Leucothrix mucor DSM 2157: one gene and its partner. The protein of the gene in region 2 interacts with the protein of the main gene of each other region in a pairwise test. Links are inferred from orthologs where the notes say so. Each region holds a gene or a part of one and is shown on either strand. Other genes may lie near its edges. The genes, in order: ftsH and hflC.

Region 1 (15,651 bases), 510 kb from region 2 along the record:
AATAGACTTACTGCGGGGTGACGCCGTTGCCCCGTAGATAAGTCGTGCGGTGATTGAAATGAACGAAGCACCTTTGCAATTCGTTGAATATCAGAAGATCATTGAGCCACGTTCCGTCAAGGGACGCTTCCGCAATATCAAAACTGTTATCCTTATTCTGGCCTATCTGGTCTATTTCTTACTGCCATGGATGCCATGGTCACGTGAGATTGGTCCCAATCAAGCAGTTGTGTTTGATCTGGCGAACCATAAATACTACCTGTTTAATATGGTGTTTCACCCGCAGGATATACTGACGTTGGCAGCGTTATTGTTCCTGGCAGCGGTGCTATTGTTCTTTGTGACGACCGTTGCAGGGCGTATTTTCTGTGGCTTTTTCTGCTTTCAGACAATCTGGACGGATGCGTTTCGCCTGATTGAGCAAAAGATTCAAGGCACGAGGGTTACACGGCTACGGTTGAAGAAACAGCCATGGGATCGGGAGAAGATTCTAAAAGTTGGCTCGACACATTTCTTTTGGTTGCTGCTGGCATTCTGGAGTGGTTTTACCTTTACGCTGTACTGGGCGGAAGCGCGTGTTTTAATTGTTGAGTTCTTCACTGGACAAGCGCCATTTGCGGCGTACCTGACGACACTAATCATTACCACCACCACTTATTTGGCCGCAGGCTTCATCAAAGATAATGTGTGCGTTCACATTTGTCCGTATTCTCGTTTTCAGACTGCAATGTTTGATAAGAATACCTCGGTTGTCTCTTATGACATGAACCGTGGCGAGGGTGAGAAGGGTCGTGCTAAGCCCGTCAAAAGGATGAAAACCCGTGAAGACCGTACGGCGTCTGGCGTGGGTGATTGCGTAGATTGCGGTTATTGCGTGCAGGTCTGCCCAATGGGGATTGATATTCGTGATGGCTTGCAGATCGCTTGTATTCATTGTGGATTGTGCGTTGATGCCTGCGACACCATTATGGATAAGCAAGGTTGGCCCCGTGGCTTAGTTCGTTTTACCTCTGAAAATGATTTGGAAGGGAAAAAGACGAGTCGCTTTGGAGTGCGTACAATTGGTTATGGCTTGGCAACATTAATCTCTGCGGCTGTGCTGGTTTGGAGTGTGCTTGCCAGTGACAAGCTAACGGTTGATGTATCGCAAGTAAGGAACCCATTGTACGTAACTTTGTCTGATGGTTCGGTGCAAAACAGCTACCGTTTTAAGTTCTATAATATGACATTGAAGCCTGCGGTGTTTAACCTTGAGGTTGAAGGCTTGCCGGAAGGTATTGTTGATATGGGGCACTTAAAGCACGTTAAGCTGGAGCCAGGTAAAGGTTTGCGTATGTTTATTCGTTTACGCCAACCCAGTGCTGCCGTACAGGGCGATAAGTCACGTCCAATCCGGTTTAAGCTAACACCTGTGAGCGGCGAGTTTACGCAGCCGATTTATCAAAAATCACAATTCATTACCCCTTGAGTAGAGTCGTGTCATGGAAAATGTAAATATACTGATCACAATGGGCACTGGTATTGCCTCTGCCTTCTTGCTGTTCTTCTTATTCCATCTATGGTTTAAGTGGAGCGGTCGTCTATCAGCAGTGTTGACTGTTTTGATTGTGTGGGCAGTTTACTTTCCACTAGCCTATTTGTACTGGCCTGGGATTGACGTGTTTGCCATCCATTTTGCCTTCTTCAGTATGACGGCTTACGGATTAGGTATCGTGACCTATATTCGGGATGGCTCGAAAGATCGCTCAAAGCTGGGTTGGTTTCATTGGGCACCTGCAAGTATTGTGTGCTTCTTTTTGGTGTTGACGATTGTTGACTCCAATATCATTGCCATCGCTCAGAAATATGCACCAGGTGTTGTTGCACATGATTTCCGCCAGAAAGAGAATCAGTATAATGAGTATCTTGCGCGCCTTGAGGCACAAAAGCAGCGCGGCTGGGAAATTGCCGGAGGCTGGGATGAAACGCCAGTCATCAATCAGGTAAAGCCTTTTGAAGTGACGGTAACCGACAAAGACGGCGCGCGTATTACCGAAGCTGAGGTGCAAGCTAAATATTTGAGTACGGCTGACCCTAAGCAGGATCAGATGTTCGTATTGAAGGAGTTGTCACCCGGTGTGTATGGTACAGAAACGGCGTTGAATGTGCCGGGCCGCTGGACAGTTGTTGTCAGCGTCAAGCGTGGTGAAGACTTCCATGAAGTGAAAGGTCAGATTGACGTTGATCCGGAGACTAGCGGCAGTTAATGGACTCAGGCATATGGCGTCCGGCTGCAGGCGAGTGCTTTCACTGTGGTCTGCCGCTGTATGGTGCAACTTTCTCAGTTATAATAGATGATGAGCCTCAGGCAATGTGCTGTCTGGGTTGTCAGGCGGTTGCACAAGCTATTGTTGATAATGGCTTAGATGATTTTTATCGCCACCGTACTGAATGCTCTGCCAGACCTGATTCGGTAGTGCCGGATGAGCTGCAACAGCTCACCTTATTTGATAATGAAACCGTTCAACAATCCTTTGTTCGCGATACCGACGACTCTGTCAGTGAGGCATCGTTAATCATTGAAGGCGTTGTGTGTGCGGCTTGTGTCTGGTTAATTGAACACCATTTGCAAAAGATTCCGGGTGTTTTGGAGCTTCGGGTTAATCTCACCACACATCGCGCTAATGTGGTCTGGGATAAAAGCCAACTTCCCTTAAGTAAAATACTGGCTGAGATTCGCAGTATCGGCTATCAAGCCCACCCATTCGATGCCAATCGCTTGCACAATATTAACGAGCGAGAGCGTAAACATTCCCTAAGACGTATTGCCATTGCTGGTATTGGTATGATGCAGGTGATGATGACTGCGCTCGCCTTGTATATTGGCGAAGCCGATATGGGTGAGTCTGCGCGTAACTTATTGCGCTGGATTGGTTTATTTATCACTACGCCAGTATTGTTATTTGCCTCCAGTGTGTTCTTTCGTTCGGCATGGCGGGAATTAAAGCGCTTCCGCTTGGGGATGGATGTGCCGGTTAGTATCGCCATGATTACGGCTTACTCAGCGAGCGTTTGGGCTACAGTGACTGGGGCGGGTGAGGTTTATTATGACTCCGTCACCATGTTTACTTTTTTCCTGTTGCTGGGTCGTTTTCTTGAAATGAATGCTCGGCATCATGCGGGTAAAGTCGCAGATGAGTTAGTTCGCTTATTGCCAGCGGTTGCCACGCGCTTGGCTGCAGATGGCTCGACGAGCGTAGTGAGTGTTTCTGAGTTGCAGCTTGGTGATCGGGTATTGATCCGGCCAGGCGAGACTGTTCCGGCTGATGGGTTAGTGGCTGATGGCGAAAGTACGGTGAATGAAGCGGTATTGAGTGGCGAAAGCGTTCCAGTGTTAAAGCATAGTGGCGATGCGCTGACTGGTGGTACGGTGAATGTTGAAAGTCCGCTAGTGCTTGAGGTGCAGGCGGTTGGTGAGAGTACGGTGCTTTCCTCGATTATTCGCTTGCTTGATCGGGCTCAGATGGAAAAGCCTAAGCTGGCGCGTTTAGCCGATTCGGTTGCAGCTTGGTTTGTATTGGTTATTTTGATTACGGCTGCGTTGGTATTTGGGGCGTGGTGGTTTTATGATCCTGATCGTGCATTTTGGGTGACGATTGCGGTATTGGTGGTGACTTGCCCTTGTGCTTTGTCGCTAGCGACTCCTGTTGCGTTAACTACGGCCACTAGTAGTCTCACCAGGATGGGTGTGCTAACAACGCGTGGGCATGCATTGGAAGGACTATCAAAAGCAACAGATGTTGTATTTGATAAAACGGGGACATTGACTACAGGTCAGTTGCAGGTATCTGGGCAGTGGTTTGCTGATGATTGGTCTAGGAGTGCTAGTGGCTCTGAAAGTTCGGGAGAGTTATCAAAAGTCGCGGTGGAGTTTTCTCCAGAGCAAGCATTGTTGGCGCTGGCTGCAGGTTTAGAAAGTGCCTCTGAACATCCTATTGCGCGTGCTGTTATTGCGGCTAGTACTCTAGAGGCAGTGGTCTGCAAAGATCAGAAAAATATTCCTGGTCGAGGTGTTGAAGGTGTATTCGACGGTGTTGTCTATCGTATCGGGACGAAAGAATTTATAGAGCCTTGGTTGGCAGATGGCGTTACGTCTGCTGATTTAGAAATGAAGGCGGGCTTTGCAGGAGTCAATACCCGAATTTACATGGCTAATAAGCAGCAGTTACTGGTTATTTTAGAGCTGCAAGATCAGCTGCGAGCTGATGCCGTCGAATGTGTTGCTGCCCTTAAAACTGCAGGAATGCAGGTGACTTTACTGAGTGGTGATAAGCAGTCTGTTGCAGATCATGTCGGTAAAAAGTTAGGTATTGATACCGTTATTGCGGAACAGTTACCTGATCAGAAGCTTGCTTACCTTAAGTCCAAACAGGATGCGGGGCAGTTGGTCATTATGGTGGGTGATGGTGTGAATGATGCACCGGTACTGGCTGCCGCAGATGTGTCGATTGCAATGGGTGAGGGGAGTCAATTAGCTCAAGTCACTGCCGATATGGTGTTAATGTCGGATAGCTTAAAGTCGATTCCTCAGGCTATTCATATGGCAAAGCGAACACGAGTTATCATCCGAGAAAACTTTGCTTGGGCAATTTTGTATAACTTGCTGGCAATGCCAATGGCTACACTGGGCCTGTTGGCACCGTGGATGGCTGCGATTGGAATGTCGCTGAGTTCATTGTTAGTGGTGTTAAACGCATTACGCCTAAAGCGGTAATTGCTTTAGGCGTAATATTGGGCTCTTTACTTATTGTGTAGCTATCTGTCGGCAGTGGAAGATAACCTTCCGGTAGAGGCAGGCTCCAGAGCTAGGGCATCAGCCGCCAGATTGCTGCTTAACCACTTCTGCAATGCTATGTGCCAGCATTGTTGTTTCGGTCTCATCTTGGCCTTCTACCATTACTCGAATGAGTGGTTGTGTGCCAGACGCGCGTAATAGCACTCGTCCACGATGAGCCAGCTGATCTTCGACATTAGCGACAGCTTTCTGGATAGCTGCGTTATTCGCAATATCAATAACACCACTTAACTCAACATTGACCAATGTTTGAGGGTATTTGGTCATGACTTGCTTGAGGTCGTGCAAAGAACGCCCACTTTCTACAATAGCTTGTAATACTTGCAATGCTGCAATCGTGCCATCACCCGTTTCGATGCGGTCCCGAACAATAATATGGCCAGAAGACTCACCACCGAGTACACCGCCGGTTTTGATCATTTGTTCGATAACGTAGCGGTCGCCAACATTGGCGCGGTGGAAGTTAAGTCCCATCTCTTGGACTGCGTGCTCAAGGCCAAGGTTACTCATCAATGTGCCAACAATATCTTGGCCAGCACTATCTGTACTCAGGCGGTGTTTAGCAATGATGGCTAGAATCTCATCACCATCAACCGTTGCACCCGTGTGGTCAACCAGCATTAAGCGGTCGCCATCACCATCTAGCGCAACGCCTAGGTCGGCGTTGTGTAATAGGACTTGCTTGGACAGCATATCGAGTGAGGTAGCACCGCACTCTTCATTAATGTTCAAGCCGTTAGGTGAATTTGCTACAGTAATAATCTCCGCTCCAAGCTCTGATAATACGTGCGGCGTAACATGATAGGTTGCACCATTTGCGCAGTCGACAACTATCTTTAAACCTTCTAATGATGTTTCATTAGGCAAGGCACGCTTACAAAATTCAATGTAGCGGCCTGCTGCATCATCAACACGTACGACTTTGCCTAGTTTGTCAGACTTTACGGTAACAAGGTCTTCTTCTAAATAGCGCTCTATTGCCAGCTCGGTTTCGTCATCCAGCTTCATGCCTGCTGAAGAGAAAAACTTAACACCGTTATCCTGATAAGGGTTGTGAGATGCACTCACAACAATGCCTGCAGATGCACGGAAGGTTCTGGTTAGATAAGCAACGCCAGGGGTTGGCATTGGCCCTAGTAATCGAATGCTAACACCAGCGGCTACTAACCCTGCCTCAAGCGCAGACTCAAGCATGTAGCCAGAAATACGGGTATCTTTACCGATAACAACCAGTGGGTTCTTTTTTGTAGCCAGAACTTTTCCGGCAGCCCATCCTAGTTTAAGTGCAAAGTCGGGGGTCATTGGGTAGGTTCCGATCTCGCCGCGAATGCCATCAGTACCGAAGTATTTCTTTTCCATCACAAATTCCTTTGTTTATTTTTATTAGCCTAAATAATCTACTAAATATAAGGGTGTTTGTATCAAAATTATCTTATATAGGCAATTGTTAGCCATTAACTAATTAATAATCAGTGTAAATAGTATATAAGGTCTATATTTCCCGATAATCACACATAAAAAAACGCGACGAGGAGGTTTGCTCCTGTCGCGCTCTACGATCGTAAAATTAGATTGTTAACTAGTGCCTAGTGAGAGCTCGCTGGCTTAGCGTTCACGACCTCATCATCTTTAGCTTCTGGATCTTCTGACGTGGCAGTCTCACCACTATCTCCATCATCTTTACCGGAGTGATCATCATCATTCCAATCAGCTGGAGGTGTTGGCTTCTTGCCTTGCATGATTTCATCGATCTGACCGCGATCAATGGTCTCGTACTTAATCAGTGCTTCAGCCATCAGATGCAATACATCAATATTCTCGCGCAAAATAGTCTCGGCACGATCATAGTTGCGATCAATAAACGTTCTAACTTCCTGATCGATAGACTTAGCTGTTTCATCAGACATTTGCTTATGTGAAGTTGTGGCGCGTCCTAAGAACACCTCACCTTCTTCTTCACTGTAAGCCAACGGGCCTAGCTTCTCAGATAGTCCCCATTTAGTAACCATGTTACGAGCGATCTCAGTTGCGCGCTCAATGTCATTGGATGCACCAGTCGTTACACTTTCTTTGCCGAAGATTATTTCTTCAGCAAGACGGCCACCGAATAAAGTAGAGATCTGACTTTCCAGAGACTGCTTGCTATGGCTGTAGCGATCTTCCTCAGGAAGGAACATTGTTACACCAAGAGCGCGCCCACGAGGAATGATCGTTACCTTATAAACAGGGTCATGATCTGGCACTTTCAAGCCGATAATCGCGTGTCCCGCTTCATGATAAGCAGTGTTACGTTTTTCTTTATCGTTCATCACCATGGACTTGCGTTCTGCGCCCATCATGATTTTATCTTTCGCTTTCTCAAACTCTTCCATGTTCACAGTGCGCTTATTCACACGGGCTGCGAACAAGGCGGCTTCGTTAACTAGGTTAGCTAAGTCAGCACCAGAGAACCCCGGTGTACCTCGAGCCAAAAGAGCAGGCTTAACATCGTTGCCGATAGGCACTTTACGCATATGCACTTTCAGGATTTGCTCACGGCCACGAACATCTGGCAGAGGTACAACAACCTGACGGTCAAAACGACCAGGACGCAACAGAGCTGGGTCAAGTACATCAGGGCGGTTAGTCGCAGCTATCACGATTACGCCTTCTGTGCCTTCAAAACCATCCATTTCGACCAGTAACTGGTTCAGTGTTTGCTCACGCTCGTCATGACCGCCGCCAACACCTGCACCGCGCTTACGACCAACAGCGTCGATCTCATCGATGAAGATAATGCAAGGCGCATGTTTCTTAGCTTGCTCAAACATGTCGCGAACACGGGAAGCACCCACACCGACAAACATTTCAACAAAGTCAGAACCTGAAATACTGAAAAACGGTACTTTAGCTTCGCCAGCGATTGCTTTAGCCAGCAATGTTTTACCCGTACCTGGCGAGCCAGCAAGTAGAACACCGCGTGGAATTTTTCCACCTAGCTTTTGGAATTTGCCCGGATCACGTAAGAACTCAACCAGTTCGAATACTTCGTCTTTAGCTTCTTCACAGCCAGCGACATCAGCAAATGTCACTTTCACCTGATCTTCAGTCATCATGCGAGCCTTGCTCTTACCAAATGACATCGGGCCGCCTTTACCGCCGCCGCCTTGCATCTGACGCATAATGTAAATCCACAGTCCGACAATAATCAGGAATGGAATTGTATTGATCAGGATGTCGACAAGGATATTGCGTCCTTCTGGCGGATCAACTTTGACCAGCACGTTATTACGCAATAATTCATCATACATTTTGGGGTCATTGATCGGCGCATAAGTCGAAAACGTCTCGCTATTACTTGTTTGTCCAGTAATAGACTGACCACGTATCTCAACGTTGCGGATCTCCTTATTATTGACACGCTCCAAGAACGCCGAATAAGGAATGTTAGCAGATGATGTTGTAGGTTCTTGAAATTTACTGAAAACTCCAACCAGAACCAAGGCGATTACCACCCACATCAGAATATTTTTGTTTAATTCGCTCAAGAAAGAATCCTCTATTCAGCCGTCTTTTATGCATCTCGTTAACAATCATTCTACCATGATTGCTGTTAATTGCTTCAGACTTAGTGTGTTGTAGAAAAATACTGCAAAGCAACCACGTAGACCTCACGACTTCTGGCTCGTGATGCCTTGGGTTTGCGTATTTTCACTTGTTTGAAGCTACGTTTTACATCCTGTATGTATTGATCAGAGCCTTCACCCTGAAACAGCTTAACGACCATGGAACCATTTGGTGCCAAAATCTGCCTTGCCATATCCAAAGCCAGCTCACATAAGTAAACCGAGCCGGGTTGATCAATTGCATCATTCCCACTTAAGTTGGGGGCCATATCTGAAATTACAACATCGGCTTTATCATTTCCCATCAAAAGCAGAATTTCATCGAGAATACTCTGTTCGGTAAAATCACCCTGTATAAACTCGACAAAAGGTAGCGGGTCAATGGGTAGGATATCGCTGGCGACAACTCGGCCATTAGTCCCGATGATTTGGGCTGCATATTGGCTCCAACCGCCTGGAGCTGCTCCAAGGTCAACCACCTTCATGCCGGGGCGTATCAGGCGATCCTTCTCCTGAATTTCTTTGAGTTTGTAGACCGCACGCGAGCGATATCCCTCTTTTTGGGAGAGTTTTACAAATTCATCATCAAAATGCTCTTTTAACCAGCGAGTACTGCTTTTGCTTCTAGCCATAACGTCATACAATTCAGGGATGGAAATGAATACTAAACAGATCAAACAACTCAAGTCTTTCGGTCATACTTTAAGCCCGGTCGTTACCGTTGGGCAACACGGTATGAAAGAGAGTATTAACAACGAAATTGAAATCGCACTGGATTATCATCAGCTAATTAAGCTAAAGATTAATCTCGGTGATCGGGAGCAGCGCGATGAGCTGATTCAATCATTGGCGGAGCAGCATAAAGCCATGCTGGTCCAGCGTATTGGTAATGTGGCATTGTTTTATCGTGAAAACAAAGACAAGCCATCAATTTTTCGCAATTTAGTCTAACTTGCTGTGCTCGCGGTCGCAGAAAGGTGCATGCTTTGTATATTTACAACCACAGAGCCCGTACTTCTTGCTTTCTTCGGCCGTGAACTTTAATGGTGTGAAATCAGTATTAGCGTGAGAGCCATCACAAAATGGTTGCTTCTCGGATCGACCACAAGAACACCAGTAATAGGTTTTGCCGGCTTCAAGCTCAACAACGTAAGGCCCTTTTTTAGCAATAACAGGATTGGATTTGTGGGACATAGCGTAAAATCCTAAATGTGTTGCGATTCATGAATGATTCAACGACAACGCAGAGCCCCTATATATAAAGGCTCTGCAGGTGCGTATACACGGCTACTAATTCTTTCAGGTGTATCCCAAGTGCTGTTTAGAACGGGATATCATCATCAAAATCATCAAAGTTTTGTGCTGGCGGTGGCGCTTGGCGTGACTGGTTTTGAGGCGCAGACTGCTGAGGGCGGCTTTTCTGTGGCGCAGGGCGTGATTGAGACTGATCAAATTCACTATTGCCGCCACTGCGGCTACCCAGCATTTGCATCTCAGAGCCAACAATCTCAGTGGTGTAACGATCTTGTCCACCTTGATCTTGCCATTTGCGAGTTCTCAAGCTTCCTTCGATATAAACTTGTGAACCCTTTTTCAGGTATTCACCCGCAATCTCAGCCAGACGATTGAAGAACACTACCCGATGCCATTCTGTCTTGTCGACACGCTCGCCAGAGGTTTTATCTTTCCAGCTATCGGTCGTGGCCAGACTGAAGTTAGTGACTGCACCACCACTTGGCATGTATTTGACTTCTGGGTCAGTACCCAGATTGCCTACCAGGATGACTTTATTAATGCCTTTGGCCATTATTAATTCCTTGTATTGGAGTATCGTTATTCGTTTTTCAGCGGAACATTATACTGTCTTCGCTTCAGAGTTCGAGTATTTACTCGATTAAAACGTCAACCCGATATGTTAACACCATCCAGAACTCAATGGGCTAGTTTGCTACGAATGGATTCCTGCTTGGGAGGAATGTATCCGTGCCTATTGTTGTTTTGCCGGATTCCCCTGATTGAGTTGTTCTATAATTATGTCCATCTGAGACTTCATATCATTAGTATCAATTGGCACTGGTGGAATTTCTCTGGCAGCATTTGGAACGATGGTTGGTTCGGGTTCCGGTGCACTTTCTACTTTTGTCTCAGATGTGATAGTAATTGTTGAGGTTTCAACGGCCTCTTCGGCTTTGTTACTTATGACGGGTAATGCACCTTGCAGTGAATCCGCTCGTTGTTTTTCGGCTTCAAGCTCCAGTCGCAGCTGCTCAAGCCGGTTACGCTCTGCTGCTAGCTCCTCTTGCTCTCGCATCTGCTTTAATCTGGCTTGCTGAATTTCGTCTTGAGCTTGCTTTGATGATGCAGCATTGGTCTCAGTGCCGGAGTTACTCGGTGACTCGATGATCATAGTGGGTTGCTCAGAGCCTCCTAAGAAACGGTCGGTTAGTGACTTAAGCTCCAAGTCCGGAGACTTCAAAAAGAGAAACCAAATCACTCCCAATACAAAGAGCACCAATAGAGAGTTGGCAAGAATAATGATGTAGAAGAAAAAAGAGCGTGGCTCCTCGGGAAGAGGGGTCGCTTCGAAGATTTCTTGGGGTTCAGCGTGGTCGCTGTATAACAGTGGATTTTTACGCACGAGTCTGTCCTTTTTCAATTCTGCTTAGCTCATACCCTTAACAGGGTACATAGCTAGTGATCCGCCATCCCTGGCAGAGCGGTGATCCGAAGGTACTAAATGCTGATTTTATTCCTGACTGACCTTGCTCACAATCCCATCACTGAAATAGATAGACAGATTTTTTTGTTGGCTGCGTTGGTCGCGCTCAATTGAGTAGTACAGATAATCCCAGCGATTCGTCGTGAAATCATCCTGCATCAGCGGTGAGCCTAAAATACTGATCACTTCTGCTCTTGGCATGCCGGGCTTTATTTGAGAAATAGTATCTTGCTCTAGTGCATTGCCTTGAAGAATGGTCGGTTTATACGTACAAGCGGCGCTGAAACCTGCGATCAGGCAGATGAGGAGAATATTTTTCATAGACGGCATATTAATGGTAATCCATTTTAGTTGTCTTGGTCGGGTTATTGTTTATGGCCACATTCTAGCGTAGCTGAACGGTGCAGCAAGGTTATTTTCTGGTAATAGTGATGATTTTAATGCAATTCGCCAAATAAATCGCGTTACAACTTTTGCAATTGTCAGAACTCGGGGTATAATGCTCGGCTACCTAGTAAATACTTTCTATTGAGAAGTCGAATTTTATGCCAAACGTTAAGATCAGAGAAAACGAGCCTTTTGAAGTTGCACTGCGCCGTTTTAAGCGTACTTGTGAAAAAGCAGGTGTTGTTGCAGAAGTAAGAAGTCGCGAGTTCTATGAAAAGCCAACATCAGTACGCAAGCGTGAAAAAGCTGCTGCAGTAAAGCGTAACATCAAGAATTTGAAGCGTGAATTGAACCGTCGTATCCGTCTGTTCTGATTTACAGTTTCTCCGCAGTGCCTGACGCTAGTGCAGGCCTGCGGTAAAAACGCATCCAGTATGCGTAATCAGGCGCCACTTGTTGGCGCTTGCTAGTTTTAGTGTTATGCACTTTGACAATTGCAGCGACCACTATGCGTTCGCATACTTCCTGCCAGAAGGCTGATTGATTATAATGTAATTAATCCTGCCGTTTACGAAGTCTTCCTTCAAGGTCATCCCTTATGTCTGTCGCTGAATTAAAAAACGATCGTTACTTGCGTGCCTTGCTTCAAGAGCCCGTCGATACCACTCCTGTCTGGATTATGCGTCAGGCTGGACGCTATCTGCCAGAATACCGTGAGTTGCGTAAACAAGCGGGCAGCTTTATGGATTTATGTACAAATCCAGAGTTGGCCTGTGAAGTCACTTTGCAGCCATTAGAGCGTTTTGATTTAGACGCGGCTATTCTGTTCTCTGACATTCTGACGATTCCAGATGCGATGGGCTTAGGTCTATACTTTGCCGAAGGTGAAGGTCCTCGCTTTGAGAGACCAGTTCGCACTGCAGCAGATGTGGCGGCTATTGGTGTACCAGATCCTGAGCTTGAGCTAAGTTATGTGACGGATGCTGTGCGCACCATTCGTAAAGCCTTAGATGGTCGAGTGCCGTTGATTGGATTCTCGGGTAGTCCTTGGACGTTGGCGACTTATATGGTTGAAGGCGGCACCAGTAAAGACTTCTCAAAAGTTAAAGGAATGCTGTATAGCGACCCTAAGACGCTACACTTATTATTAGATAAGCTGGCTGATAGCGTGATTTCTTACCTGAATGCGCAAATCGCAGCAGGCGCACAGTCTGTTATGGTATTTGATACTTGGGGCGGGGCGCTAAGTCCGCATGTTTATCGTGAATTCTCTTTGCGCTATATGGCAAAGATCGTTGATGGTCTGCAGCGCGAATCTGAAGGGCGCCGTGTACCAGTGACTTTGTTCACCAAAAATGGTGCGCGCTGGGCGAAAGATATTGTTGCGACTGGCTGTGATGGAATTGGGGTGGATTGGACGACCGATTTGAACGAAGTCGTTGCTAGTGTCGGTGATCAAGTTGCGCTGCAAGGAAATATGGATCCTTCGGTACTGTATGCTGACGCAGAGACCATTCAAACAGAAGTGAAACGCGTGCTGGCTGATTTTGGTGATAAGCCAACAGGCCATGTATTCAACTTAGGTCATGGTATTCATCAGCATGTGAACCCAGATCACCTGAAGGTCTTAGTGGATAGTGTTCATGAATTTGGTCGCAAAGCCTGATTCAACAGCTTAATTAGACGTTTCATAAAAAAAGCCCCTGATAATCATTTATCAGGGGCTTTTTTGTTTAGTTCAAGTTATTGAACTGCCTAATCATTTCCAGCAGCTGCTTGTCTTCTTCAGTTTGCTGGTCTGGTGGTGGTAGTCCTTCTACAGTTAATGGTGCCTGCGTCATTACCCCTGAGTTACCGCCTTGTTTAGCGCGGATAGCTGCGCGCTCTTGGGCTTGAATAAGCTCCAGTGGTACTTCCGGTGGCGGTCCAAGCTCTGGCGGAACAAAGGTGCTACCGACTGAGCGTAAACGTTCTACTTCCTGCTGACGCGCCGCAACCCGACGATTGTAGTTGTCCACTTTTTGCTGGTACTCACGCTCAAGGCGTTCATTCTGGCGCTGTTGGGCTAAGTCTTCCTCAGCCACCATAAATTCTTCGGGGTGCATTTCCCGGTACGCCAAAATTTCTTCTTCTGATGGGATTTGAGAAGGGATAACCAGCTCAGTCAGTGTTTTGGTAGTGAGCTCTGAAGGAGGTAGGCCATTGCGAGCATCCAAAGTATAATTGACCATGCCTTTTGGGGCGGGTGGCCACTTAGCTTCGGGAATATCGGCTAGTGCTTCCTTCATGAAGTCTATCCACAGTGGTAGAGCCGCCTGCGTCGCCGTTTCGTAGCGACCTAGTGGTGCAAGGTCGTCAAAACCTACCCAGACTGTCGTTACTTTGCTGGGCGTAAAGCCACTGAACCAAGCATCGCGTTGATCATTGGTGGTTCCAGTTTTTCCGGCCAAATCTCTACGTTTTAAAATGCGAGTCGCTTTTGCGGCTGTTCCTGAGGTCGCCACATCACGCAGCATGCTGGTGATTTGATACTCGACATAAGGTTCGATAATACGCTTGGCAACCGGATTTCCATTAATACTGGTTGGCATATTTGGTGCTTCAAGCTCAGTTAGGCCCGGGCTGGGACATTGCGTACAAACTGTATCAGGTTTGGTTTCAAATAGTACCCGGTTATCTTTATCAAGAATTTTCCGGATGTAGTAGTTATTAACTTTAAAGCCGCCATTCGCAAAGCTGGCATAGGCCGTAGCAATATCAAGAGGAGCAACTGAGCCGGTACCCAGCGCCAAAGTTAAGTCTTGTGGTAGTGCGGCCTCGTTAAAACCAAAGCGTCTAGCGTAGTTAGATGCTGTCTCGACACCAATCTGTTGAAGCAGTTTGATGGAGATAATATTGCGCGACTTTCTTAAGCCTTCTCGCAACGCTGTTGGGCCGTGGTATTTTTTATCATAGTTCTGTGGAGACCAACTGCTGCCAGGAATTACGATTTCTTCATCCTTTATAACACTGCCTGGAGAATAGTCACCTGTTGCCAATGCTGCGCTATAAACAAAAGGTTTAAAGCTGGAGCCTGGTTGACGCTGAGCTTGTATCGCGCGGTTAAACTTGCTGTAAGTGAAATCAAAGCCGCCAACCATGGCTTCAATTGCGCCATCTTTCGGGTTAACTACTGTGATTGCTCCGGTTACTTTAGGTAGCTGACTTAGCTCCCATTCGTCCTTATCGTTTTTCCCGAGCCAAACGACATCACCTTGTTTTAATACATCGGTTACTTTTTTGACGCTTGGGCCACGGCTATTTTCGCTTTTATAAGTCCTTGCCCATTTGACCTGCTTTAGGCCTAAGGAAATTAGTGTAGAGCTACCTCGGCGTTGAAGCTCTGCTTTTTCGTCATTAACAGTGGTAACGATTGCAGGCTCAATCACTTGATAGTTATTGTAATTCTCCAGCTTCTTTTCGCGGGAGGCTTCATCGGGGTAGTCTGCAAGATTCAGTGTTTCAATCGGGCCGCGATACCCATGACGACGACTGTAGTCAATAAGGTGTTTGCGTAGGATTTTTAAGGCGATATCTTGCTGGTTACTGTCCAGCGTGGTGTAGATTTTCAAGCCAAGCGTGTACATGTTCTCCACGCCGTAACGCTCAAGCGCTTCGGCACGGGCCATTTCCGCCATATACGGCGCATAGGTTTCAGATTCGACCTGATAAACCTTAGCCGACACATCCTCACTCAAGGCTTCTTGGTACTGAACCTGAGTAATGTACCCCTGCTCCATCATTCGCTGCAAAATGTAGTCGCGGCGAATTTTAGCGCGCTTAGGTTGGCTGATGGGATTGTAGCGGGAAGGGGCTTTAGGTAAACCTGCGATCATCGCCATTTGAGCAAGTGACAGGTCCTGAAGTTTTTTGCCGTAGTACACTTCCGCAGCAGAGCCGACACCATAAGCACGGTTACCCAAGAAGATTTTGTTCAGGTAAAGTTCCAAAATTTCTTCTTTGGTGAACTCTTTTTCGATTTTAAGCGCAAGAAATAGCTCTCGAATCTTACGATCGGCTGTTTTTTCTGAGGTTAGGAATAAGTTGCGCGCCAGCTGCATGGTAAT
Region 2 (15,700 bases):
ACTTTGGTGCGCAGACGGCTATCGCGCTTGTTGAGCAATATGCAAACTTACTAGTGGTTCAAACCTTGTCAAAGTCTCGTTCATTAGCGGGCTTGCGGGTAGGTTTTGCTATTGGCCAGCCTGATTTGATTGAAGCGCTGGAGCGAGTGAAAAACTCATTTAACTCCTATCCTCTAGGGCGTGTTGAGCAAGCGGGTGCCGCTGCTGCGATTAGAGATGTGCCTTACTTTGAAGAGTGTCGGGCTAAGATTATTGCCACGCGTGAGCAGACTGAAACGTCACTGACTGCGTTGGGCTTTAGTGTGTTGCCATCGGGTAGTAACTTCATTTTTGCCAAGCCACCAGAAGGGCAAAGTGCAGAGGCTTTGTATTTGTCGCTTAAGGAAAAGGGCATTTTAGTGCGCTACTTTAACAAGCCACGGATTAGTGATTACTTGCGGATTACCATCGGTACCGATTCGGAAATGCAGCAATTTCTGGACTGTCTAAAAGCCTGATTGAGTGTTGATCAGCAATAAAAAAGGGCGTGCAAATTATTTGCTGCCCTTTTTTATGTCTGTTGATTTTAGGTGCTTTAAAAGCCGTCGGACTGATGAAGATCTAAATCGAGAAAATTAGTATTGGCCGGTGGCATCTGTAGGAAGTAACCTTTTTCGGCGAGGCTCTGCATGACTTCTTTCGTGTTATTACGGGAAAGCTTGCGCGACTCAGTCAGGTCAAATTCAAAGGTATAAACTAAGCTGCCAACCCGCTTACGCAGCGCATCAGGAATGATATCGAAGTTATCCTTTTCCGTCAGGTACACGTACAGGCCTTGCTTACGCTCACTGCGATAGACAAAACAGGAAATGCTTTCCATTATCGTGCTTCCCGCTTAACCATGACTTCAACGGTTTTGATATTACTCAATACCATTTCATAAGCGATATGGGCGCTACCAGTGCGCTCAATAAATACACTCGCTGGCGTCACGCTTTGGATACGGCCAATGGTCACTTCATGCTCTGAATTTGTAATACGAACGATGCGGCCAACAAATGCTTTGATTTGATCTGGCGCAGCGGTTTCAAAATCTAAACGATACAGCGCTTTGCTTGGCAATAAGCTTGAGTACGTATTGTTATCTGCTTGAGTATTTGAGGTGCCTGACGCGGTTCCGGCGGTAGGTGCCGCACCATTATTATTGCTGCCAGAGCTAAGCGCTGGGCTTGCTACCTGCTTATGGCTGCGATTCCAGTAACTCCAGAACGTTTGATCAGCCCCTGCAAACCATGCGCCCGCTGCGATGGCTAAACCGATAATACCGACAATGAGCATGCGGTAAGTGCGGTCCCAAAGAGTGGGTAATGCAATCAGGTTGATAACAGGAATGAGTGCCAAAAACCCGGTAATGACGTGATAACGAAACCCTTCGTAGGCAAATTTGAGATAGCTGAGTGCAAATAGCACAATGCCAACAACCGCAGCGATTAATACAGCAAGTTCCATAATGAAAGTCAGAGTCTCTTGGCGATAATTTTGATTTTGACCATTCTAACCTCATTGGCTAGGTAAATGCTAATTAGTAGAGCTGATTCAGCAATTTCAGTATAATATTCTCCCTATGAAAATCATCACAATTAATGCTAACGGCATCCGTGCAGCGGCTCGTAAAGGAGTCTTTGAATGGTTAGCTGAACAGGGGGCAGATGTTGTCTGCATTCAAGAAACTAAAGCGCAAGTGGCTCAACTGAGCGATCCGATCTTTCACCCGGAAGGCTATCACTGCTATTACCACGATGCGGAAAAAAAAGGCTACAGTGGTGTTGCTTTGTATTGTCGGCATAAGCCAGATGAAGTCATTGCGGGCATGGGCTTTGAAGAATTGGATAGCGAAGGCCGTTATTTAGAGGCACGCTATGACAAGTTGAGCGTCATAAGTCTGTATCTTCCATCCGGCTCATCCAAAGAAGAGCGCCAGGAAGTAAAATACCGTGGCATGGACTTCTTATTACCAAAACTCAAAGCACTACGCGATGAAGGCCGCGATGTCGTCATCTGTGGCGACTGGAATATTGCACACAAAAAAGAAGATATTAAAAATTGGCGCGGCAATCAGAAAAACTCCGGCTTTCTACCGGAAGAGCGCGCTTGGCTGGATACCTTGTTTGATGACGAAGGCTATGTTGATGCGTTTCGTGAGCTTGAGCAGGAAGAGCATGAATACACTTGGTGGTCGAATCGCGGACAAGCTTGGGCGAATAATACCGGATGGCGGATTGACTACCATATCTTATCGCCAAGCCTAAAAGGCACCGTATTAAACGCGTCGGTATATCGCGAGTCACGCTTCTCGGACCATGCGCCTTTAACGATTGAATACGATTATGAGATTCCAAAATTATGAGTGAAATAATTGCCAAGCGTGGTTGGGGTGAAACCATTCGCAGCTTTATCCACCCGCGGGTGATTACAATGTTGTTTTTGGGGTTCTCGGCGGGCGTACCGATTCTGCTGATTTTCTCATCCTTGAGTTTGTGGCTGGGTGAGGCCGGGGTTAAAAAGTCCGCCGTAACCTTTTTTGGTTGGGCGGCCTTGGGTTACTCCTTTAAGTTTATCTGGGCGCCTTTGATCGATAAGTTACCCGTGCCGTTTCTCACCCGTTTGCTAGGGCGTCGGCGCAGTTGGTTGCTGGTTGCACAGTTTGCGGTCATCACAGCCATTTTGTGGATGGCGCTGACTAATCCCGCAGTGGGTGAAGCACAACTGACGACAATGGCGCTTGCAGCCGTGCTTTTAGGTTTCTCATCAGCCACCCAAGATGTCGTTATTGATGCCTACCGGATTGAGTCGGCAGACCGTGATTTACAAGCGATGATGTCCTCAACCTATATCGCAGGCTATCGTATTGGAATGATCGTTGCCGGTGCCGGTGCACTGTATTTAGCCTCTTACTTTGGTACTCAGAAAGAGGCCTATAGCTACACCGCATGGATGTATACCTATGTGATTATGGCTGCGGTGATGTTAGTTGGTGTTGCAACCACATTGATTATCCCAGAACCAGATAGCTACCGCCCTGATGAGTCCAGATATCACACTTCGGACTATCTACGATTTTTACTGTTGTTTGTCTTAGCGGTGATAGGTTTTATTGCGGTCTTTACGTTAAGTTCAGAGATTGTTTCCGATGCTAAAAAATCACTGGGTGAGGCCTTTAATAATAAAAATCTAGCGAGCTTTATTATTGAGACCATGCGCTTAGCGGCCGGTATCTTCGTTGCTTGGGTTATTGCCAAAGTATTAACTGGCGCAAAGCTGGTCGATGGTCATATGTTTGAAGATGCTTATGTTGAGCCGGTACGGGATTTTTTCCGTCGCTATGGTATAGGCTTGGCATTGTTATTATTGGCGTTAGTCGGCTTTTACCGCGTTTCAGATATCGTGCTGGGCTTTATTTCCAATGTGTTTTACCAAGACATGGGCTACACCAAAGTTGATATCGCCAATGTCTCTAAGCTGTTTGGTTTGCTAATGACGATTATGGGCGGCTTTCTGGGTGGCTTGCTGTCGGTGCGTTATGGTGTCATGCGGATACTGTTTCTGGGTGCGGTGCTTTCCGGATTAACCAACTTACTGTTTATTGCGCTCAGTACAGCAGGTGGCAATATGCCAATGCTGTATGCGGTCATTGGTGCCGATAATCTGTCGGCGGGACTCGCTAGTGCGGCCTTTATTGCATTCTTGTCGAGCTTAACTAATATCTCCTTTACAGCGGTTCAGTACGCTATCTTCAGTTCTTTAATGACCTTGTTTCCGAAAATATTGGGCGGTTATTCTGGTTCGATTGTGGAGTCGATGGGTTACACCAACTTCTTCATAATGACGACGATTCTGACGCTGCCGGTATTGGTGCTTATCTACTTTGCTGGTAAGTATTACAAAGGCGAAGTGACGATGGCGCCATAACGTTAAACTCTCTCAAAAGGCTTATAGCAGCGTGCTTGCTTATGGGCTGCTGGCGGACATTAACTAAAGTGATGCACCTGTCGCTGGTGCTGATCTTGCAGTTCAGGCGACAGGGTTTAAGAACCAACATAACAAAGTAACAGGGATAATACATGACGGTTAAAATCGGTCTGGCTTTGGGCAGTGGCGCATCACGCGGATGGGCGCATATTGGGGTTATTCGTGCGCTACAAAAATACGATATTCATCCAGATGTAGTTTGTGGCTGTTCGGTAGGCGCGATTGTCGGTGCAGCTTATGCCGCTTCACGGCTTGATGATTTGGAAAGCTGGGCAACCTCATTAACCAAAATGGAAATGGCGAAATATGCCGGCCTAAATTTTCGTGCTGGCTGGATTAATAAGCAGCGCCTGCAAGAAGGCTTTAATCAGTTTATTTGCGAGAAGGGCGCTACGTTTGATCAGTTAGATAAACCGTTCGGCTGTGTGGCAACGGACCTGCACACTGGTCGGGAAATTTGGTTTACCCAAGGTGACTTGCAAACAGGGATGTGGGCGTCGATGTCATTGCCCGGATTGTTTCCTCCCGTGCTGCATGAAGATAAGTGGCTGGTTGATGGCGGCTTGGTTAACCCTGTGCCAGTATCCATGTGTCGCTCGCTAGGCGCTGATGTCGTCATCGCAGTTGATTTAAACGGTGACATTGTTGGCAAGCATCGACGTCCTGAGCCGGGAATACCCAAAACATCGCCGTTGCCCCCAAAGCCTGAACCAGAGCCGGGTGCTGTTAAAAAAGAGCAGCCATTATTGGATAATTTGCGTAATACGGTGATGGATTATTCCAGTTCCTTATTTGCAATTAGCACTGCGCCACCAGAGCCTGTAGCACCAGGCTTTTTTGACACAATCGCCGGTGCGGTCAATATTATGCAAGATCGTATTACTCGTAGCCGCATGGCGGGTGATCCGCCAGAAATACTGCTATCGCCACGCCTGTCAGATATTGGGATATTAGAGTTTTATCGCGCAGAAGAGGCGATTCAGGTCGGTTATGATGTTACTTTGCAACAATTAGAAGGTATTCGTCGCATGGTCGGTGCGTTCTGATTACTGCAAAGTGAGTACTTAAACTATTGAACAGGGGCCGAGAGGTAAGCAGCGCGGCAGAGTATTTTGAACCATAGAGGCTTGCTCTCAGCATCTTTGATCAGCATTTCTTGGGCATGGCTGAAGTCATCTAGCAGCATTTTTTCGACTTCAGCCGCAAAAGTGCGGTCATCAAGCAATACGGTTACTTCAAAGTTCAGCCGGAACGAGCGGTTATCCATATTGGTGGTGCCGACCGCTGATAAATAGTCATCCACCAGAAACACTTTTTGATGTAGAAAACCGCGCTGATAACGCATGATCTTAACGCCCGCTTTTAAGATGCCGCTAACAAATGAGAAGGCGGATAGATAGATCAGTAGATTATCTGGCTTTTCCGGAATCAGAATGCGTACATCCACTCCGCGCAAGGCTGCGAGGCGTAGTGACTGCAGCACGCCTTCATCCGGTACGAAATAAGGGCTGGCAATCCAGATGCGTTTTTTGGCTACATGCATGGCGTATTGCATCATTAAACTGGCGGTTTCGAAGGTATCAGAAGGTCCTGAAGGCAGTACTAAAGCGCGCTGATTAGAACAGCAGGTTTCAACCGGCTTCCAGTTTAATTGCAGCGTTTCCTCGGTAACCCAGTGCCAATCTTCAACGAAGGATAGCTGTGCGCCCAATGCTGCAGGGCCATCTAAGCGGATATGCGTATCACGCCAAAACGGATATTTAGGGTCTTTGTTAATGTATTCATCGCCGATATTGTGACCACCAACCCATGTTGTGAGGCCATCGACGACGACTATTTTGCGATGATTTCTAAAGTTAAGTTGGAAGCGGTTAAGTACATTGCGATTGGAGTGGAAGGAATAAACCTGCACGCCATTTTTCCGTAGCCCCTCAAGATACCAATCCGCCAGTTCATAACTGCCAATTTCATCATAGAGAAAATACACGCGTACGCCACGCTCTCTCGCCTCAACTAAGCACTCCCAAAAGGCATCGCCAATGAGTCCTTCATTCACAATGTAAAACTGGATCAGTACGTAGTCTTTAGCTTGGCGAATACCATCAAAAATATCATCAAAGGTGGCTCGCCCGTTAATGAGCAGGCGTGCGTTATTCCCTTCGGTAAAGGGTAGCTTGGCAAGGACTTCAAAGGTTTTTAACTGGTCATGGCTCTCAGTTTGAGGGTGAGGTGACATATAACAGCGCAGTTTGCTGTATTCCAGCCCCAGTTTTTTACGAAAATCAATTTCATGGGCCACTCTGGCGGTAACATAACCATTGAATCGAGTGCGGCCAAAAAGCAGGTAAGCCGGTATTCCTAGCCAAGGGAATGCTATTAAGGTGACCACCCAAGCGACGGTGCCTTGTGAGGTGCGGGTAGAGAGAAGTGCGAATACTGCAAAGACTAAGCCTAGTAGTTGCACTGCAGCAATGATAATTGCCATTGTCGTCATGGGACAATCCTGAGTTTTAAGGTATTCTAGCAGCTTGTTAGCAATAATGGTTGCGTTACAGGAATTTCCGTACTGTGAAGCCACTCTTGGCAATGTTACAATCTGTGCTATTTGATTTTGCCCGCATATCTCATTAGGAACCCCTTATGACCAGCGTAGTAATCCCTGTAAAACCGTTCGACCTTGTTATTTTCGGTGCCACTGGCGACCTTGCCATGCGCAAATTGTTGCCTGCTTTATTTCGCCGGCATGCGGTAGCTCAAATTCCTGAGGACGCCAGAATTATTGGTTTGTCACTCAGCAATCACAGCAATGAAAAATACCGCAGCCTCGCCCGGGAAGCCTTAGTTAAGCATATTTCGGAGGAAGAGCTGGAAGGGCACCTGGATAGCTTTATTGAGCGCATTCATTATATGCCTAATGATGTGACTAATCCTGAAGGCTGGACTGAGCTGGTTGAGACCCTAAATGAGAAACCTGACCGGATTCGGGTTTACTACCTCGCGGTTGGACCCTCTCTGTTTGGTGTGATCGCGCATGGTTTGGCGGCGGCCGGCCTATCTGGTGGTGGTGCACGTTTGGTGGTTGAGAAGCCGCTAGGGCATGACCTTAAGAGTGCGCAACAGTTGAATGCGGATATCGGTGAAGTATTCGATGAGCACTGCATTTACCGGATTGATCATTACCTTGGTAAAGAAACGGTACAGAACTTGATGGCAATGCGCTTTGCTAATGCCTTGTTTGAGCCGATCTGGAATGCACAAGCGATTGATCATGTACAAATTACCGCTGCAGAATCATTAGGTGTGGGCACGCGTGGTGGTTACTACGACCACTCCGGTGCGATGCGCGACATGGTGCAGAACCATTTAATGCAGCTGTTGTGTCTGATTGCCATGGAGCCGCCGCATGACTTTAATGCGGATGCGGTACGTGACGAGAAGCTAAAAGTATTGCGTGCATTGCGTCCGCTGAAAGGACATACCGCACTGCGTAACACCGTTCGCGGCCAATACTTAGGCACAGAAACGGCGCCTTCTTATACCGACGAAGTTAAAAATCCTGATAGCACAACTGAGTGCTATGTTGCGATTAAAGCAGAAGTTGAAAACTGGCGTTGGGCGGGTGTTCCGTTCTATCTGCGTACTGGTAAAAAACTGCGCTCTCAGGCCACTGAAATTGCGATTGTATTTAAGAAGCCACCTCACTCTGTGTTTGGTGAGTTATCTACTCCTGTTACGCCGAACGTGTTGAGTATTCGCCTACAGCCGGATGAAGGTTTGCAGCTTGAGCTGATGACCAAAGATCCAGGGCCTGGTGGATTCCGTTTACGCTCTACTCCTTTGGATGTAACCTTTGCAAAGGATCAAGCCAAAGGCTGGCGGATGCCGGATGCTTATGAGCGTCTGTTGATGGATGTGGTACGTGGCGATCAAACGCTATTTATGCGTGGTGATGAGGTTGAAGCCGCTTGGAGCTGGATTGATCCAATCATGGAGAGCTGGGATGATTCAGGCTTGAAGCCAGAAACGTATGATGCGGGTAGTGAAGGCCCGACAGCTGCCGTTGAAATGATGGCTAGAGCAGGGCGTCGCTGGCGCAAGATCTGATAGAAACTTCATGAGTCTCTAATACAAAATTGCCCGAACTAGTCGGGCAATTTTTGTTACAAGTCTAGGTTAATGAGTCAATCACGCGTCCTCTGCGTTATTACTCAATAGTGTGCGGTAGATCAAAGCCCCAAGTATGGCGCCAGCAATGGGTGCAGCCCAGAATACCCATAGCTGAGAGATCGCGGTTGCATCCATAGAGATCAACGCAGGGCCTGTGCTACGAGCTGGGTTGACTGAGGTATTGGATACCGGAATCGAGATCAGGTGAATTAGCGTTAAACACAGACCAATCGCCAGTGGTGCAAAGCCTGCTGGAGCCCGACGATCGGTAGCACCCATAATTACCATCAAGAATGCAGCCGTCATAACCACTTCAGTGATCAGTACTGACAGTAGATTGTACTTACCTGGAGAGGCTTCACCAAAACCATTGGAGGCCAGATTACCGATTTCACTGCCGGCTTGCCCCGAAATAATAATGGCAAGAATAGCCGCAGCCGCACAGGCGCCCATAACTTGGGCCGCAATATAAGGCAGGACTTCAGCAAATGAGAAGCGACCACCAAACCATAAGCCAATAGTAATCGCCGGATTAAAGTGACCACCTGAAATATGGCCAACAGCATAAGCCATAGTGACCACAGTCAAGCCGAAGGCAAATGCAACGCCGACGAGTCCAATTCCAACGTCTGGGAAAGTGGCCGCTAGCTTCGCGCTACCGACGCCACCAAGTACAAGCCACAGGGTGCCGAAAAACTCAGCAAAGAGTTTGTTGTGTAGTTTCATATAATAAAATCCATTTTATTAATTGATTAGAAAGGTATTAGGGCAGCGACTCTGACTTATTTTTGTTACATCGCCGTTGCCCTAATCAATAGGTGAAGGCGTCAGTTAGAATTGTTCATCTTAGGTTAAGAAAACTTTTTCAAATTTTTTGTGAACCCATTTCGATGTCACATGCACTAAATAGGCAAATCAATAAGGTTAACGTTGAAGTAGCTGATAAAAAAAATTAGTGATAATAAATAATAAAATGCCAACCTAATAAGGCATGAAAAAAGGCATAACGACCTCCCTGAAAAGGGCAGGTCGTTTTTTTTTGGCAGAAGGGTTACCATTGGCGCGACCGCAGCATAGCGGCCATCTTCAAGCTGATTTAAGGAGCACGCCAGCGATGATTCAGGGATTTATTCAAGGGATTGGTTTTTTGTTTCAGGGATTTTCTCTGATCACCCAGAAAGGCATTCGCGGGTTTGTCATTATTCCACTACTGATTAATATTGTCGTGTTTACTGGCGCGATCTGGCTGGCTTACGGGCAATTTCAGTCGATGATGGATGCCATGCTGAATTGGTTGCCCTCTTGGTTATCATGGCTGCAGTGGATTATTCTGCCATTTTTTGCGCTACTGACGTTGCTGATTATTTACTATACCTTCAGCATTGTGGCCAACCTCATTGCCTCGCCTTTTAATGCCTTGCTGGCGGAGCGAGTTGAAATGAAACTCAATGGCCGACCAATGCCTGATGATTCCGGAATTGCGGCGCTAATGAAAAATATTGGTAAAACGCTCGGCAGCGAAGTTAAAAAGATATTCTATATGCTGAAATGGATGCCAGTGTTACTGCTGATTACCGTTATTCCCGGATTAAATCTGATCGCGCCTTTAGCGTGGCTGATTTATGGCGCATGGATGTACTCGCTGCAATACACCGACTTCCCGATGGGCAACCATAATATGTTTGTTAAGGAAGAGTTGGCAGTGTTGCGCAAGAATCGTGGCCACGCTTTAGGCTTTGGTGCGGCGACCACCGCAATTACAGTGATTCCGGTTTTAAACTTTCTAGCCATGCCAGTGGCCGTGTGTGGGGCCACCAGCATGTGGGTTAAGCAGCTATCACGCTAAGGTCCGAATGCGGGAGTAGAGCCGTTCCAGCTGCTGCCGCTTTCGCATTAATGCTCTAAGCTTGCGGGGTGTGAAGTACCAGAGCAACACGCCGAGTGTCACCAGTACGCCAGCACACACCAATACAATATTTTGTACGTTCAGATTAATTGGCCAATCCAGCCCAAACTGACCCGCAATAAAGCTGATGCCATAACTAACCGCTAAGGCTAGCAGTGAAACCACCGCGGCAAAAATCAACCACTGACCACCTTGGTGCACTGTCGATGCGCACTCCTGATGTTCCTCAATAGTTTCGATAAACTGCTGCTTACGAGCGTTTAAGGCGCGCATCACATATTGGCGGCGTTGCTTTTCAATCAGCGCACAACTGCGCGCAGTATCGATCAACAGCAAGTTAGGGAGTTGCATTAACAGTTGGTGTTGCTTGTGTCGCAATGCCTGCACACTATTTTTACGGCCCAGTTCCTGATCAAGATTAAGCAATCCGATCGGGTCATTTTCCCAACGCTCACTCAACGACTGCTCAATGGTTTGAATATGGCGCTGCCGACGTTGATTAAACAGCAGTTGGAATGATGGGTTACGCGTTAAATCTGGCTCGCTGCGGGCAAAAGCCTCGTAATGCGGAGCTTTACTTAACAGTGTGTGTAGTTGCCTTAATCCCTGAGTGGTTCGGGCTGTCCGGGATAGCAGGCAAATGTATTCATAGTGCAATTGCACACAATAGCCACTGCAGCATTCCCGTGCTGATTCAATGGCTAGTAGCGCTTGCTCAAAATTGCCACGGCGATAACGAGTATTGGCTAGGTGACGATAAACAAATGAGGCAAACTGAGGATTCACGCCCTGACTTTGCAAGGCGGCGATATTGAAATGTCTTTCAGCCATCGGTAGTGAGCGTTGCAACATATGCAGCCAGCCTAACTGAAAGTGGCTGAGGTAGTCATTTGGATTTTGGTGCAGGGCGCGCTTTAGCTCTGGAATTTGCTTGGGCATTGCCAGTAATCCAGCGACAGGCAACTGTTTCTGTCGACCACGAATACCTTTCATCAGTTGCTGGTTTAATTCATCCAGCGCGGTATCGGCATCGGCTTGCCAGGCGGTGTTGGTTTTATGCAATTTATAACTGTGCATTAGCTGATGAGAAAGCCCATGCTTTAAGCTGCGTGCTATCGCATCATCAGTCAGTCGGTAGAATAGTGAAAAGTATTCAATATTCAACAATTGAAATGCGCTGGATTGACCGTCGGGAAGTAATACCACGTCCGGTACCATCGCATTCACGGTTGGCGAAGTGTGAGTGGTTTGCATAATTTGTTAGCCCTGATCTTGTCCTCAAGACATTAATAGAATTAATCACTTAACACCTCCGATAAGCGGTTCAACGTAGCGTCTTTCAGGATAAAAGGGGTTGGCTGATTAAGTGCTGATCAGTGTGCTAATTTAAATGGCGGATATTATTTATTGCACACGTTTAAAATCCGCTCAAATAGTGTTTCATTAGCTCATAGCCCGTCGCATTCATTTATACTGCACGACACGATCACAACAGTGAGGGCTCAATGCAGTCGAAACTAATCCAGCACCAAACGCAATTACGGGATTGTAAAGCCTGTCCTGAGATGATTGGGCCGGTTATTACAGGTACGCCGGTGGTGTCTCGGGTGATGCTGATTGGTCAGGCACCGGGAGACCGGGAAGGGGATATTGGCCGTCCCTTTGCGTGGACCGCTGGGAAAACCTTGTTTAAGTGGTTTGCCAGTCAGGGAATTGATGAAGAGCGGTTTCGTGAGTCGGTGTATATCGCCTCGGTTTGTCGCTGCTTTCCGGGCAAAAAGCCAAAAGGTGGTGATCGGGTGCCTAATCCACAAGAAATCGCGCAATGCAGCGAGTGGATGTCACAAGAATTTAAAATTTTGAAACCTCGACTAATTATTTTGGTCGGAAAATTGGCAATCTCTCAGTTTTTACCGCTTGAGCGCTTAACCGATGTGATTGGTCTGCGTTTTGAGCGTGAAATTGAGGGAGAGCAATGTACATTGATTCCACTGCCACACCCTTCAGGTGCCTCAACATGGCACCGTAAAGAGCCAGGAATCAGTTTGTTGAACGAGGCGCTAAATCGACTTGGAGAAGATCCCGAGTGGCAGGCTTTAAAGTAAATCACATCAAGCATTGCCTGAAAAACACTAGGCGCTTACAATTGCCGCCTTTGACTTTTTGAATTTAGCCCATATAGTTGAAAATCAGGTGATCCCTGAGTAACTAATAGACGGAGTAATACATGCCTTGGAACGAACCGGGTGGGAATAAGGATAAAGATCCGTGGAGCAATAAGCGTCCACGTGGCGGATCTTCATCTGACGGTATTGAAGATGCTATTCAGAAAATGAATGAAAAGCTAGGAAAGCTATTTGGCGGTAATTCATCTGGCAAGGGTGGCGACAGTGAGCCTTCCGGAGATGGCCCTGGAGTCAGCAAAAATGTGGTGATTGGCTTAGCCGCAATCGCATTCATTGCGTGGATGGCGACTGGTTTCTATACCGTAGATTCTGCACAACGAGGCGTAGAGTTGCGTTTTGGCCAGTACAAGCAAACCACCATGCCGGGACTACACTGGCGCCTGCCATACCCAATTGACACAGTTGAGCTAGTGGATGTGGATCGTAGCCGTACGGCTCGCGATGCAACCAATAGCACACACATGCTGACCAAGGATGAGAACATCATCTCTATCGCAGTGAACGTGCAATACCGCATCAAGAACCCTGAAGATTACCTGTTTAACGTATACCTGCCTGACTATGAGAGCAATCAGTCATTGGCTACTGTGTATAACGTAATGCGTAGCGCGGTTCGTGAAGTGGTAGGTCGTACTACGATGGATTCCATCATCGGTGCCGATCGTGAAAAAATGGCTCCGGAAATTCTGGCCATTATGCAGCGTGTACTGGATGACTACAAAACGGGTATCGACGTGATGAAAGTCAACGTGACTGATGCTGAAGCGCCATCTCAGGTTAAAGACGCCTTTGATGATGCGATTCGAGCCCGAGAAGATCAAAACCGTTATAAAAACCAAGCTGAAACTTACGCGAAGCAAGTAGTGCCAAATGCACGTGGTAAAGCCGCGCGTATTATTGAAGATGCGACTGCGACCCGTAGTCAGGCAATCTCAAAGGCGCAAGGTGAGGCCTCACGTTTCGAGCAGTTAGCAACAGAGTATGCTAAGGCTCCGGACGTGACTCGTGAGCGTTTGTATCTGGAAACCATGGAAGAAGTGCTGCAGAACAGCTCCAAGGTGATGATCGATTCTTCGTCAGGCAATAACATGTTGTACCTGCCGTTAGATAAGATGCAATCTGGTGCTGCGTCGTCTAGCTCAAACAGCGACAGCGCAAATGCGGGTGCAGCCGTGGCTAGTGCCCTAAGTAATGCTGCGGATCGTGCTAAAAATACAGGTGTTGATACCTCATCGCTCCGTGAATCAACCCGAGGAGTTCGTCAATGAAAAACCCTATCGTAATTGCTATCTTGGCATTGATAGTGCTCATTGCCAGTTCCGCCTATGTTGTTGATCAGCGTCAAACCGCTATCGTATTGCGCTTTGGTAAAATCGTTGAAGAAAGCATTGAGCCGGGTCTTAACTTTAAGATTCCATTCTTAGATCGCATTGAGCGTTTCTCTTCTCAAATCTTATCGCTGGATGCTCAGCCTGAAAGCTTTTTGACGAATGAGAAAAAGTACGTTCAGGTAGACTTCTTCGTGAAGTGGCGCATTTCTGAGCCGGGCAAATTCTACCGTTCGACTGGTGGTGATTTGAACCGTGCCGAGAATCGTCTGGAAAGCATCATGCGCGACGGTCTGCGAAATGAGTTCTCTAAGCGTACCATTCAGGAAGCGATTTCTGGTGAGCGTGATGAGATCATGGAAGGCCTGCAAACTAAGTCCAATGAAGCCGCTAATCAGTTAGGGGTTAACATTGTGGATGTACGCGTTAGCCGGATTGACTTCACCGAATCTGTTAGTGAGTCGGTATTTAACCGGATGCGTTCTGAGCGTGAGCGTGTAGCACAGGATTTCCGTGCCCGTGGTCGTGAAGAAGCTGAGCGTATTAAAGCAGCAGCGGATCGTGACTCTGTAATAATCGAAGCAGATGCGTATAGCGCAGCTGAGAAGATTCGCGGTCAGGGTGATGCTAAAGCGGCTCAGATTTATGCAGAAGCGTACACCAAAAATGCTGAGTTCTATTCTTTCCACCGTAGTCTGGCGGCGTATCGTAAAGCGATGGGTCAATCAGGTGATGTGATGGTATTGGAGCCGGATTCTGAATTCTTCCGCTACTTCAAGAATAAATCCCAGTAAAATCAATGTGAGGGCAGTTAGCAAGTGAATATCAATTGGAATGACTTGCTGACTGCTATAGCATTGGTGCTTATCATCGAGGGGCTGCTTCCGTTTGCAGCCCCTTCTAAATTAAAAGAAGTGTATCAGTCGATGTTAGAAATGCCGGACAAGTCTTTACGAGTGCTTGGGTTTGGCAGTATGGTTGCAGGGCTGTTCCTTCTTTTTTTGGTTTAATGCCACACGAGAACCGTTTGACATGAAATATTGGTTACTTCCGGATGGAATTAACGAGTCACTGCCGCCCGAGGCAGAAGCCCTCGAAGCTATGCGCCGTGAGTTACTGGATCTTTATCGCAGCTGGGGTTACCGGTTTGTGATGCCACCCATGGTGGAGTATCTGGAATCCCTAAGCATTGCGATGGGCTCACAACTGGATCTGCAGACCTTTAAAATCACCGATCAGACCAATGGTCGTATGATGGGCCTCCGCGCAGATATCACCCCTCAAGTTTCCCGAATTGATTCACACCGTATGCAAATGGCACCTGGCCAGCCTAACCGCTTGTGCTATGTCGGCACCGTATTGCGGACGCACAGTGAACAAGCCGGTGGCTCACGTTCGCCGATTCAAGTCGGTGCTGAGTTATTCGGTCATGCAGGCATGGAAAGTGACTATGAAGTCATTAGCCTGATGTTGGATACGCTGCAATTAACCGGCCGTAAAAATATCGTACTGGACTTAGGTCATGTGGGTATTTTACGAGGACTGGCTGCAGAAGTTGGGCTTAACGCTCAGCAGCAAGATATTTATTTAGACCAGCTGGCGCGTAAATCCTTACCGGAAATTGATGCATGGTTGGTTGAATGTGGATTTGATAAAACAGCCTGCGCCATGTTGCGTGCGCTGCCAAATCTGCATGGCGATGTGAACGTACTGGATGAAGCCTTAGCGCAGCTAAGTGGAGGCGGCAAAGAAGTACTGGCAGCGCTGGAATACCTACAGCAATTAGTGGCACGTTTGCAGGCTGCTTACCCAGCGCTGACCGTGAACGTAGACCTTGCAGAAATGCGCGGTTACACCTACCACACTGGCATTGTGTATGCTGCGTACATTCCGGGCTTTGGCCGTGAGATTGCGCGTGGTGGCCGTTACGATGGCATTGGTGAGAACTTTGGTAGCGCACGTCCGGCAACCGGCTTTAGTACCAACCTGCGTACCTTGCTGAGCTTACGTGAGAACACGGAAGTGGCTAGCGCGGCTGGCATTTTAGCGCCGTCTGATGATGATGCTGCGCTGACTGCCAAGATTGCAGAGCTAAGAGCGCAAGG

Evidence for each region.
Region 1: the proteins of hflC (region 2) and ftsH interact in binary tests that used the Escherichia coli proteins (3 or more experiments, as listed by UniProt). The link is inferred for Leucothrix mucor DSM 2157 from one-to-one orthologs.

What each region holds. Positions count from the first base shown.
Region 1 is NZ_ATTE01000001.1:3,095,991-3,111,641, reverse strand. The notes cover bases 5,892-8,842. They hold ftsH (ATP-dependent zinc metalloprotease FtsH), read right to left. Parts: upstream 8,362-8,842; coding sequence 6,421-8,361; downstream 5,892-6,420. Other genes in these bases: rlmE (23S rRNA (uridine(2552)-2'-O)-methyltransferase RlmE), read right to left, coding at 8,442-8,842; glmM (phosphoglucosamine mutase), read right to left, coding at 5,892-6,193. Also shown: cytochrome c oxidase accessory protein CcoG, read left to right, coding at 59-1,468; LEUMU_RS0114060 (FixH family protein), read left to right, coding at 1,482-2,246; LEUMU_RS0114055 (heavy metal translocating P-type ATPase), read left to right, coding at 2,246-4,753; more of glmM, read right to left, coding at 4,853-5,891; more of rlmE, read right to left, coding at 8,843-9,071; LEUMU_RS0114035 (YhbY family RNA-binding protein), read left to right, coding at 9,097-9,390; LEUMU_RS0114030 (CDGSH iron-sulfur domain-containing protein), read right to left, coding at 9,382-9,633; ssb (single-stranded DNA-binding protein), read right to left, coding at 9,761-10,246; LEUMU_RS0114020 (hypothetical protein), read right to left, coding at 10,427-11,077; LEUMU_RS26120 (outer membrane protein assembly factor BamE), read right to left, coding at 11,186-11,488; rpsU (30S ribosomal protein S21), read left to right, coding at 11,704-11,919; hemE (uroporphyrinogen decarboxylase), read left to right, coding at 12,144-13,211; LEUMU_RS26115 (penicillin-binding protein 1A), read right to left, coding at 13,279-15,651. UniProt on the Escherichia coli protein: Acts as a processive, ATP-dependent zinc metallopeptidase for both cytoplasmic and membrane proteins. Plays a role in the quality control of integral membrane proteins.
Region 2 is NZ_ATTE01000001.1:2,588,082-2,603,781, reverse strand. The notes cover bases 12,461-15,460. They hold hflC (protease modulator HflC), read left to right. Parts: upstream 12,461-13,531; coding sequence 13,532-14,389; downstream 14,390-15,460. Other genes in these bases: LEUMU_RS0111580 (ATP phosphoribosyltransferase regulatory subunit), read left to right, coding at 14,628-15,460; LEUMU_RS0111585 (DUF2065 domain-containing protein), read left to right, coding at 14,414-14,605; hflK (FtsH protease activity modulator HflK), read left to right, coding at 12,461-13,535. Outside these bases: hisC (histidinol-phosphate transaminase), read left to right, coding at 1-497; LEUMU_RS0111650 (YcgL domain-containing protein), read right to left, coding at 575-859; LEUMU_RS0111645 (hypothetical protein), read right to left, coding at 859-1,488; LEUMU_RS0111640 (exodeoxyribonuclease III), read left to right, coding at 1,604-2,386; LEUMU_RS0111635 (AmpG family muropeptide MFS transporter), read left to right, coding at 2,383-3,948; LEUMU_RS0111630 (patatin-like phospholipase family protein), read left to right, coding at 4,101-5,054; cls (cardiolipin synthase), read right to left, coding at 5,078-6,502; zwf (glucose-6-phosphate dehydrogenase), read left to right, coding at 6,649-8,112; aqpZ (aquaporin Z), read right to left, coding at 8,194-8,901; sulfate transporter CysZ, read left to right, coding at 9,290-10,021; LEUMU_RS0111605 (tetratricopeptide repeat protein), read right to left, coding at 10,013-11,335; LEUMU_RS0111600 (uracil-DNA glycosylase family protein), read left to right, coding at 11,587-12,186; more of hflK, read left to right, coding at 12,309-12,460; more of LEUMU_RS0111580, read left to right, coding at 15,461-15,700.